Regions from separate parts of the Peribacillus sp. 05N428 genome, predicted to be linked through region 2. Evidence: predicted binding sites of a transcription regulator. Region 2 holds the regulator's gene; the other holds the start of a gene.
The links. The regulator NrdR, encoded in region 2, represses ribonucleotide reductase genes. The targets are predictions, from matches to a motif close to AACACNATATATNGTGTT.
Positions count from the first base shown of each region.

Region 1: the regulator NrdR is predicted to act here: its motif matches at 2,385-2,402, upstream of AC1DIV_RS06210 (vitamin B12-dependent ribonucleotide reductase).

Region 1 covers NZ_JBFTMS010000004.1:239,506-243,941, forward strand. The annotation lists gene gcvPB (aminomethyl-transferring glycine dehydrogenase subunit GcvPB) at 1-604, shown strand, start outside; gene AC1DIV_RS06200 (rhodanese-like domain-containing protein) at 744-1,127, opposite strand; gene AC1DIV_RS06205 (lipoate--protein ligase family protein) at 1,329-2,165, shown strand; gene AC1DIV_RS06210 (vitamin B12-dependent ribonucleotide reductase) at 2,553-4,436, shown strand, end outside.
Region 2 covers NZ_JBFTMS010000003.1:206,753-211,188, forward strand. The annotation lists gene coaE (dephospho-CoA kinase) at 1-28, shown strand, start outside; gene AC1DIV_RS04300 (glyceraldehyde-3-phosphate dehydrogenase) at 187-1,224, shown strand; gene speD (adenosylmethionine decarboxylase) at 1,580-1,960, shown strand; gene nrdR (transcriptional regulator NrdR) at 2,229-2,690, shown strand; gene AC1DIV_RS04315 (replication initiation and membrane attachment family protein) at 2,755-4,167, shown strand; gene dnaI (primosomal protein DnaI) at 4,154-4,436, shown strand, end outside.

The sequences.
Region 1 (4,436 bases), on a different contig from region 2:
TTCTGGTCCTGTAGGTGTGAAGTCCGACTTGATTCCATACTTGCCTAAACCTCTTATAGTCAAGCAAGGTGAGCAATTCGTCCTTGATTATGATCGTCCGCAATCCATTGGTAGGGTGAAACCATATTATGGTAATTTCGGAATAAACGTGAGGGCATATACGTACATCCGTTCAATGGGTCCTGATGGCCTTAAAGCCGTCACAGAGAACGCGGTCATCAATGCCAATTATATGATGCGCAAGTTGGAACCTTATTTTGACTTACCATATAATCGTCATTGTAAACATGAATTCGTATTAAGCGGACGCCGGCAAAAGAAATTGGGGGTAAGGACTCTCGATATAGCTAAAAGATTGCTGGATTTCGGGTATCATCCTCCAACCATTTACTTCCCGTTGAACGTGGAAGAAGGAATGATGATTGAACCGACTGAAACCGAGTCAAAAGAAACGCTGGATGCGTTCATCGATGCGATGATCCAGATTGCCAAGGAAGCGGAAGAAACTCCGGAAATCGTTCAGGAAGCTCCGCATACAACCGTTATAAAGCGGCTTGATGAAACTCTTGCTGCCAGAAAACCCGTTTTGCGTTATCAAGCCTAGATTAGTAGCTTACACGAAAAAAATCCCTGCCTTCCGGCGGGGATTTTTCATGTTTATGTAAGATTCCATTAAAGTCCAACAGTTGACTTTCTTTTACTTGAGCTATGGAATTAAAAAGAGCCCATGCCGAGATGGGGTCTTATTTCTTTGCTTTGATTTTCCCGGTCCACATCTTGAAACCGCCCTTTAAGTGAAAAAGTTCCCTGTAGCCCTTTTTGTATAGCATGGCTGCAGCTCTGCCGCTGATGATTTCGCTTTGAGCATACAAATATACAGGCTTGTCCGGCCTAATTTCGACCAAGCGGGTTTTCATTTGAGTCATAGGGATGTTTCTTGCGCCTAAGATATGACCATTTTCGAAATCATTCGGTTCCCGCACATCGATTAGCTGCACTTTTCTGTAGTTGGCGATAAATTCGTCCTGTGTTAGTGTTTTAACGATTTTACGCTGGCGGTACCAATTAAAAAGTGAATACGCAATAACCACTCCTAGGATGATGAGCAGTGTATATAATATTTCCAAACATAAAAACTCCCTTCTACCTTAACGAATACAGACAATCTTTATTATATAATTGCTTTACCCAATAATCAAAAAGAATTTTCATCAAATTCTTCATGACTTGATAGCACTTTCTTTTTTAGAGTGTTAAAGTCTGTTAAACTACTACATGTGAGTTTTTTGTGGGGGATTGAAAAACGTCTATCGAAACGAGGGGTAAGGATGACTAAAGAAAAATGGGGTTTTATAGATTCGGGGTATTGTTCACCGGCTTTTAATATGGCGCTGGACGAAGCCCTGTTAAACTGGCAAAGCAAAGGGGAAATTCCGCCGATCATACGCTTTTACGGCTGGGATCCAGCGACATTGTCGATCGGTTATTTTCAAAAGGCAGAAGCGGAGATTGATCTGGAAGAGGTCAAAAGGCAGGGCCTTGGTTTTGTTCGCAGGCCGACAGGAGGACGAGCGGTACTGCACGAACATGAATTGACTTATAGTGTAATCGTTCCAGAATCCTATCCGGGAATGCCAACCACCGTTACTGAAGCTTATCGTGTCATTTCTGAAGGAATATTGATGGGGTTCAGGAATCTTGGATTGGATGCTTATTTTGCCGTGCCTCGAAGCGAACAGGAAAAAGCGGCTTTAAAATCGCCCAGGTCTTCCGTCTGCTTTGATGCACCTAGCTGGTATGAACTGGTCGTTGAGGGCAGGAAGGTCGCTGGCAGCGCTCAAACCAGGCAAAAAGGCGTCATCCTTCAGCACGGGTCCATTTTGCTTGAGCTTGATGATGATAAGCTCTTTAGCGTATTTAAATTCTCAAATGACAGGGTTAAAGAGAGAATGCAAAAAAACTTAAAAAACAAAGCTGTGGCCATGAATGACATTGCCGGGAGAAAGATAACCATCCCTGAAGCGAAAGAAGCTTTCGAAAAAGGTTTTGCCGAAGGACTTTCGGTCGATTTAGAGCCATATGTCCTCACCGAAAAGCAATTGCTGGAAGTGAAGGCCATTGCAGAAAGCAAATATGAAAGCGATGAATGGAATTTCATGAGATAGAGGAAGCATAATTAGAGTGGATAATAAAAAGTTTTTTCAGATTTGTTTGACCGAATAACACATCCCTTGCAGGGATAAGCCCTAAAAGGGATGGGGAAAAAGCAAGGTCCAAATTAATTGAAATCTGATGAAAAATTATTGTAAATCGACATTTTCCTCCCTTTTGCTAACTATATTAATTGATTTAACGTTTGACAAAATTAAAAGTTATTCAAAACAAACACAATATATAGTAGTTGAAATATTTAATGCGACACTATATGTTGATTTTTGAGTTTCGCTATGATAGATTTAGGGTACTTGTTAAGCGAAACGGACATGTAAGGCTACATAAGGATTTTTGCGGCAGCAAGAACGGATCATGAAACATATAAAGGAGAGGGAATTATGTCGGTTGTAATAAAAGAAGCTTTAAAGGTTGATCTAGAAAGGTTGAATAAGGATATTTCTTTATTTCCCCAGGTTCACCCTGTAACTGCTGATATGAAAATGGCGCATAAGGGAGTGTCCCGTCTAGTCATGCTTGACCGCTATTCTTTTAAGGATACTGAAAAAATCACACTCTCGGCAGGCGATTTCGTCGTGTTGACGATTAAGGAAGATCCGAAATTCCCGGCAAGGGGTCTCGGTTACATCGTTGAAATTGATTGGGAAACCAAAAAAGCCAAGGTATTGGTGGATGAAGAATTCCGTGGCGTATTGGATAATCCGGAAGAAGTCGAGACGGGAATTGTAAACCGTCCGTTGGATATAATCGAAAAGCCGCTTGAAATATACTATGAACAAATTGCGAAACGTAATGCAACGGGATTGGCATCAGTGGAAACCACGGAAGAAAAAAGAACGGAATGGTTCAATAAATTCTATGAAGAATTAAAGAACCTTAATTTCGTCCCGGCAGGCCGAGTATTATACGGTGCAGGTTCCAATACGGATGTTACTTATTTCAACTGCTATGTAATGCCATTCGTACCGGATTCACGTGAAGGTATTTCAGAACATAGGAAACAAGTGATGGAAATCATGAGCCGCGGCGGCGGAGTGGGTACGAACGGATCGACACTGCGTCCAAGAAACACTCTGGCAAAAGGGGTAAATGGAAAATCCTCGGGTTCAGTGTCATGGCTTGACGATATTGCAAAACTGACGCATCTTGTTGAACAGGGCGGCAGCAGACGAGGCGCGCAAATGATCATGCTTGCTGATTGGCATCCCGATATTGCAGAGTTCATCATTTCCAAAATGCAAAATCCAAGGATTTTGCGTTACCTAGTGGAAAACACTAAAGATGAAGCCATCAAGAAATATGCGACGGATAAATTGAAATTCACGCCGCACACGGAACAGGAAACGGCTATGTATCAAGGGATCATCAATTATAAGGAGATTCCTGGCCAAGGCGGGTTCAGCGAGAAAATCATTAGGGATGCAGAGGAAAAGATCCGTACAGGCGGAACGTACAGTGTTCATAATTCGGATTTCCTGACTGGAGCCAATATCTCTATTTGCCTGACTAAGGAATTTATGGAAGCGGCTGAACAAGATGCGGAATATGAATTGCGTTTTCCTGATGTTGAAAGCTATAATGCCGAAGAAATGGCCATTTACAATGAAGAATGGCATAATGTCGGTGATGTTCGCGAATGGGAGAAAATGGGCCATAAAGTCCGTGTTTACCGTAAAATCCGGGCTAAAGAGCTTTGGAACTTAATAAACATTTGTGCAACATATTCAGCTGAACCAGGTATTTTCTTTATCGATAATGCTAATGAAATGACGAATGCCAAAGCATACGGTCAACAGGTCGTAGCCACGAACCCTTGTGGAGAACAGCCATTGGCCCCATATTCAGTATGTAACCTTGCGGCTGTCAATCTGGCTGAAATGGCTGATAAAGAAAGCAAAACGGTTAATTTCGAGAAACTTAAGCAGACAGTTGAAGTCGGTGTGCGCATGCAGGACAATGTCATTGACGCAACTCCTTATTTCTTGGATGAAAACAAAAAACAGGCACTGGGCGAGCGACGGGTTGGACTTGGTGTAATGGGTCTGCATGACCTGTTGATCTACTGTGAAACGGAATATGGCTCTGAAGAAGGAAATATCCTGGTTGACAAGGTGTTTGAAACGATTGCGACCACAGCTTACAGGGCTTCAGTGGAACTTGCTAAAGAAAAAGGCAGTTTCCCGTTCCTGATCGGGTCAACGGACAAAGAAACCAATGAGCTTAGAACACGTTTCACACAAACCGGATTTATGGAAAAAATGCCG
Region 2 (4,436 bases):
CATACTTAGTGAATGGTATGTCATATAATCATGATAAAAAGAAGAAACCACCCGGTTTCTTCTTTTTATGTTGAAAAAATAAGAACAATCCGCATTTTTATTAGCACAATTCCTTTGAATTATGTTATACTAATTACATGTGAAAGGTAATAAGTATAACACTAATATTTCTGGAGGGTCCGAACAATGAATTCAAGAATAGCGATTAACGGATTTGGGAGAATTGGAAGAATGGTTTTCCGAAAAGCCATATTAGACGAGAGTTTGGACATTGTTGCCATAAATGCAAGCTATCCAGCTGAAACTTTAGCACACTTACTAAAATATGATACGATACATGGTAAATTCGACGGTATCATTATAGCTGAAGATGATTCACTAGTAGTGAATGGCCGCCGAGTAAAACTAATAAATAACCGCGATCCAAAGCTATTGCCTTGGAAAGAGATGAACATAGATATTGTAATTGAAGCCACTGGCAAATTCAATGATCGTTCTAAAGCGGCTCTTCATTTAGACGCAGGAGCAAAAAGAGTTATATTATCAGCCCCGGGTAAAAATGAAGACGTTACCATTGTAATGGGAGTGAATCAGGAGGTGCTGGAAATTGACAAGCATTTCGTCATATCCAATGCATCTTGTACAACGAACTGCCTTGGACCAGTTGCAAAAGTGCTTGATGAAAAATTCGGCATAGACAACGGTTTAATGACAACGATACATTCTTATACAAATGATCAAAATAATATCGATAACCCGCACAAAGACTTGAGACGTGCCCGTGCCGCTGCGGAAAGCATGATTCCTACGACTACAGGAGCTGCAAAAGCCATCTCACTAGTGTTGCCGCAATTAAAAGGCAAGCTTCATGGAATGGCGATACGCGTACCGACACCAAACGTATCTTTAGTCGATCTTGTTGTGGATTTAAACCGTGATGTCACGATTGAAGAAGTGAACCAAGCCTTCATCGATGCTTCAGAAAATGAACTCAAAGGAATCATGGAATTCACGATGGAACCTTTAGTTTCCAGTGATTTCAAAACGAATCCACACTCTGCAATCATCGATGGATTGACGACGATGATGATCGGGGACAGGAAAGTGAAGGTCCTTGCTTGGTATGATAATGAGTGGGGTTACTCCAACCGTGTAGTGGACCTTGTAAAATTGGTTGGCTCCGAGTTGAAAAAAATGTCCGAAGTCGAATTATCAGTAAAATAAAATGAAAAACCCGAGCCTGCTAAAATTTTTTAGCGGGCTATTTTTCATGCAGTGATCAATGAATTCCCGCCTGCTTTATGCTGCTGAATAAACCGAAGACGGAATTTGGTCCACATGGGAACCTTCGCTATATCCCCATTACATATAAAGTTTATCTTTCCAAAAATTAAATTTGGAGTTGCAAAAAAAATTCAAACCATATATACTATGAATCGTGAACTTCTTCAAAACGGTTTGCATGATGGCTACTTAAAGGGTTAGGACCTCTTTGGACTAACTTTCCCCCGTGGTAGTTATCAGAACTTATTTTTAAATCATGGTAAGGGGGAAGCTTAATATGGAAACAGCTTACACTATGGAAACAATGGGTAGACATGTCATTTCTGAACTTTGGGGTTGTGACTTTGAAAAACTGAACAATATCGATTTAATTGAAAAGATTTTTGTTGACGCTGCTTTGAAATCAGGTGCAGAGGTACGAGAAGTTGCCTTTCACAAATTTGCTCCACAAGGAGTCAGCGGGGTTGTCATCATTTCTGAATCACACTTAACGATTCACAGTTTTCCAGAACACGGCTATGCGAGCATTGATGTCTATACATGCGGTAACTTGGATCCGAATATTGCGGCAGATTATATTGCAGAAGCTTTGAATGCGCAAACACGTGAAAACATAGAATTACCACGTGGATTAGGTCCTGTACAAATGAAAAAAGCCAATATAAGTGCCCTATAAAAAAATGTATACACAGAGATGCCATGGGTGCATCTCTTTTTTAATGCAATGAATCGGCAGTCTGCTTCACTTTATTGGAGAGGATTGCCTTGTAGCACAATGCCCTTGGCAACGGTGCTTCAACGGCAGAACAAAAAGTGCCTGCTGCCGGAAGTTACACTTTTTACTTGTACTGTCCGTTCCTTTTAATATAAGATTAAGATAGAGAAGTAATTCCTTGGGGAACATTTAGATAGGGGATCCTACATAAAATACGGAGCTGATAATGATGAAATGCCCATCATGTCAATATAACGGAACAAGAGTGCTCGATTCCAGGCCAGTCGATGAAAGTAAATCGATTCGACGACGCCGTGAATGTGAGGCATGTGGTTTTCGATTCACGACATTTGAAAAGGTGGAGGAAACACCGCTTATTGTAGTGAAAAAGGGCGGGACACGTGAAGAGTTCAGTCGTGATAAAATCCTGCGTGGCTTAATCAGGGCTTGCGAAAAACGTCCGGTTCCCTTGAAAGAACTAGAGCAAATTACCAGTTATGTAGAAAAAGAACTACGCAACCAGGGCATATCGGAAGTGAAAAGCGACAGTGTCGGCGAAATGGTAATGGACAAGCTGGCAGAAGTCGATGAGGTTGCCTATGTAAGGTTCGCATCCGTCTATCGACAATTTAAAGATATCAATGTCTTTATTGATGAACTGAAAGATTTAATAAATAAAGAAAGAAAGTAGAGCTGAAGATTCACTTTGGCTCTTTTTTCACTACATCTTTTGAAAGGTTTGAATGGAGATGTCAATGCATTGGCAAGAATTGCTCCCAGCTGATTCATATTTGGTCTCATCTGCGGGGCTGCTTCATGATTATGATCGGAAAATACTTACCCGACTATATCAACCTCTTATTGGACCTATCTGCATTAGCCTATATATGACGTTATGGAGTGAGTTGGAGGAAAACAGGCTATGGTCGGAAACCTCCTCGCATTATCAATTAATGAATACCATCGGCCTTAAGTTAGGTGATATTTACGAAGCACGCCTTTTACTTGAAGGAATCGGCCTGTTGAATGTATATAAGAAATCGAAAAATGAAACGAAGGAATTCATTTATGAGTTAAACCCGCCGCTTTCACCTCAGCAGTTTTTCACGGATGGAATGCTGAATATTTACTTATACAAAAAAATCGGTAAAGCTCAATTCAACCGGTTAAAGAGATTCTTTTGTGATGACCATATCTTAACCGATCAATATGAAGGTGTGACTAAATCTTTTGCGGAAGTATTCTCATCAGATCATTTGGACTCTTTATATGTAACGGATGAAGCGAAAAACGAATGGAAACCGGTGCCTGAACAGCAATACATCGATCGGGCGGAAGGCGTTGAGCCATCGGGGTTTGATGACTTATTCGATTTTGACCTTTTATTTGCCGGGATGAAATCCTCGATCGTGCCGAAAAAGGCTTTTACTCCGAAAATAAAAAGTACGATTGCCAAACTCGCTTTTTTATATGGCATTGATCCGCTGGAAATGCAAAAACTAGTAATGGATGCCGTTTCATTGGATGATGAGATTGATGAGGAATTGCTTAGAAAGGCGGCAAGGGATTGGTACCAGATCGAACGGCAGGCCGATATGCCTTCCCTTGTCAATCGGGTGCAGCCAATTCGTGAACGGACACAAAAAGAAGAACCGAAAACAAAGGAACAAGAGTTAATCCGTCATTTGGAGACGATTTCCCCGAGGGAGCGGCTAATGCAATTGTCTGGCGGTGCAGAGCCGTCAAGCGGTGATTTGAAAGTGGTTGAGGGCGTGATGATCAATCAAAAGCTGAATCCGGGTGTCGTCAATGTCTTGATTGAATATGTCATGCTCAAAACGGATATGAAGTTCACGAAGGGTTATGTGGAAAAGCTGGCAGGCCATTGGGCACGGCTAAAGGTCTCAACAGTCGTCGAGGCGATGGAACTGGCCAAAAATGAACATAGGAAATATCAGGACTGGGCTCAAGGAAGCAGGAATGCTGCGAAGGGCAGCCGGAAAAAGGCGATACGGGAAGAAGTGGTTCCTGAGTGGCTTGAGAAAAAAGAAGAAGCACAGCAGGAGCAGAATGCGGATCAGCCTGAATTGGATGCCCAAAAACGCGAACTTCTGGAGAAATGGAAGCTGTGGAAAGCGGGAGGTGAAATGAACGATGGAAAAGATTAATAGGTCCCTTAATAAATTGGCCAATACAAATCAATTTCAACAGCGTTATGAAAAGCTGAAACAGGAGATTTTTGAAAACGAACAAGTGCGGTTATTCATGAATGCCAACAGCTCGACGGTCACGAAGGAAATGATTGATAAAAACTTGGGGAAGCTTTATGAGTTCACTTCACAGAGCAATAAGTGTGATAAATGTCCGAGCTTGGATGGCTGCATCAATATGATGCAAGGGTATTATCCTAAGTTGGTGGTTCAAGGAAAAGCCCTGA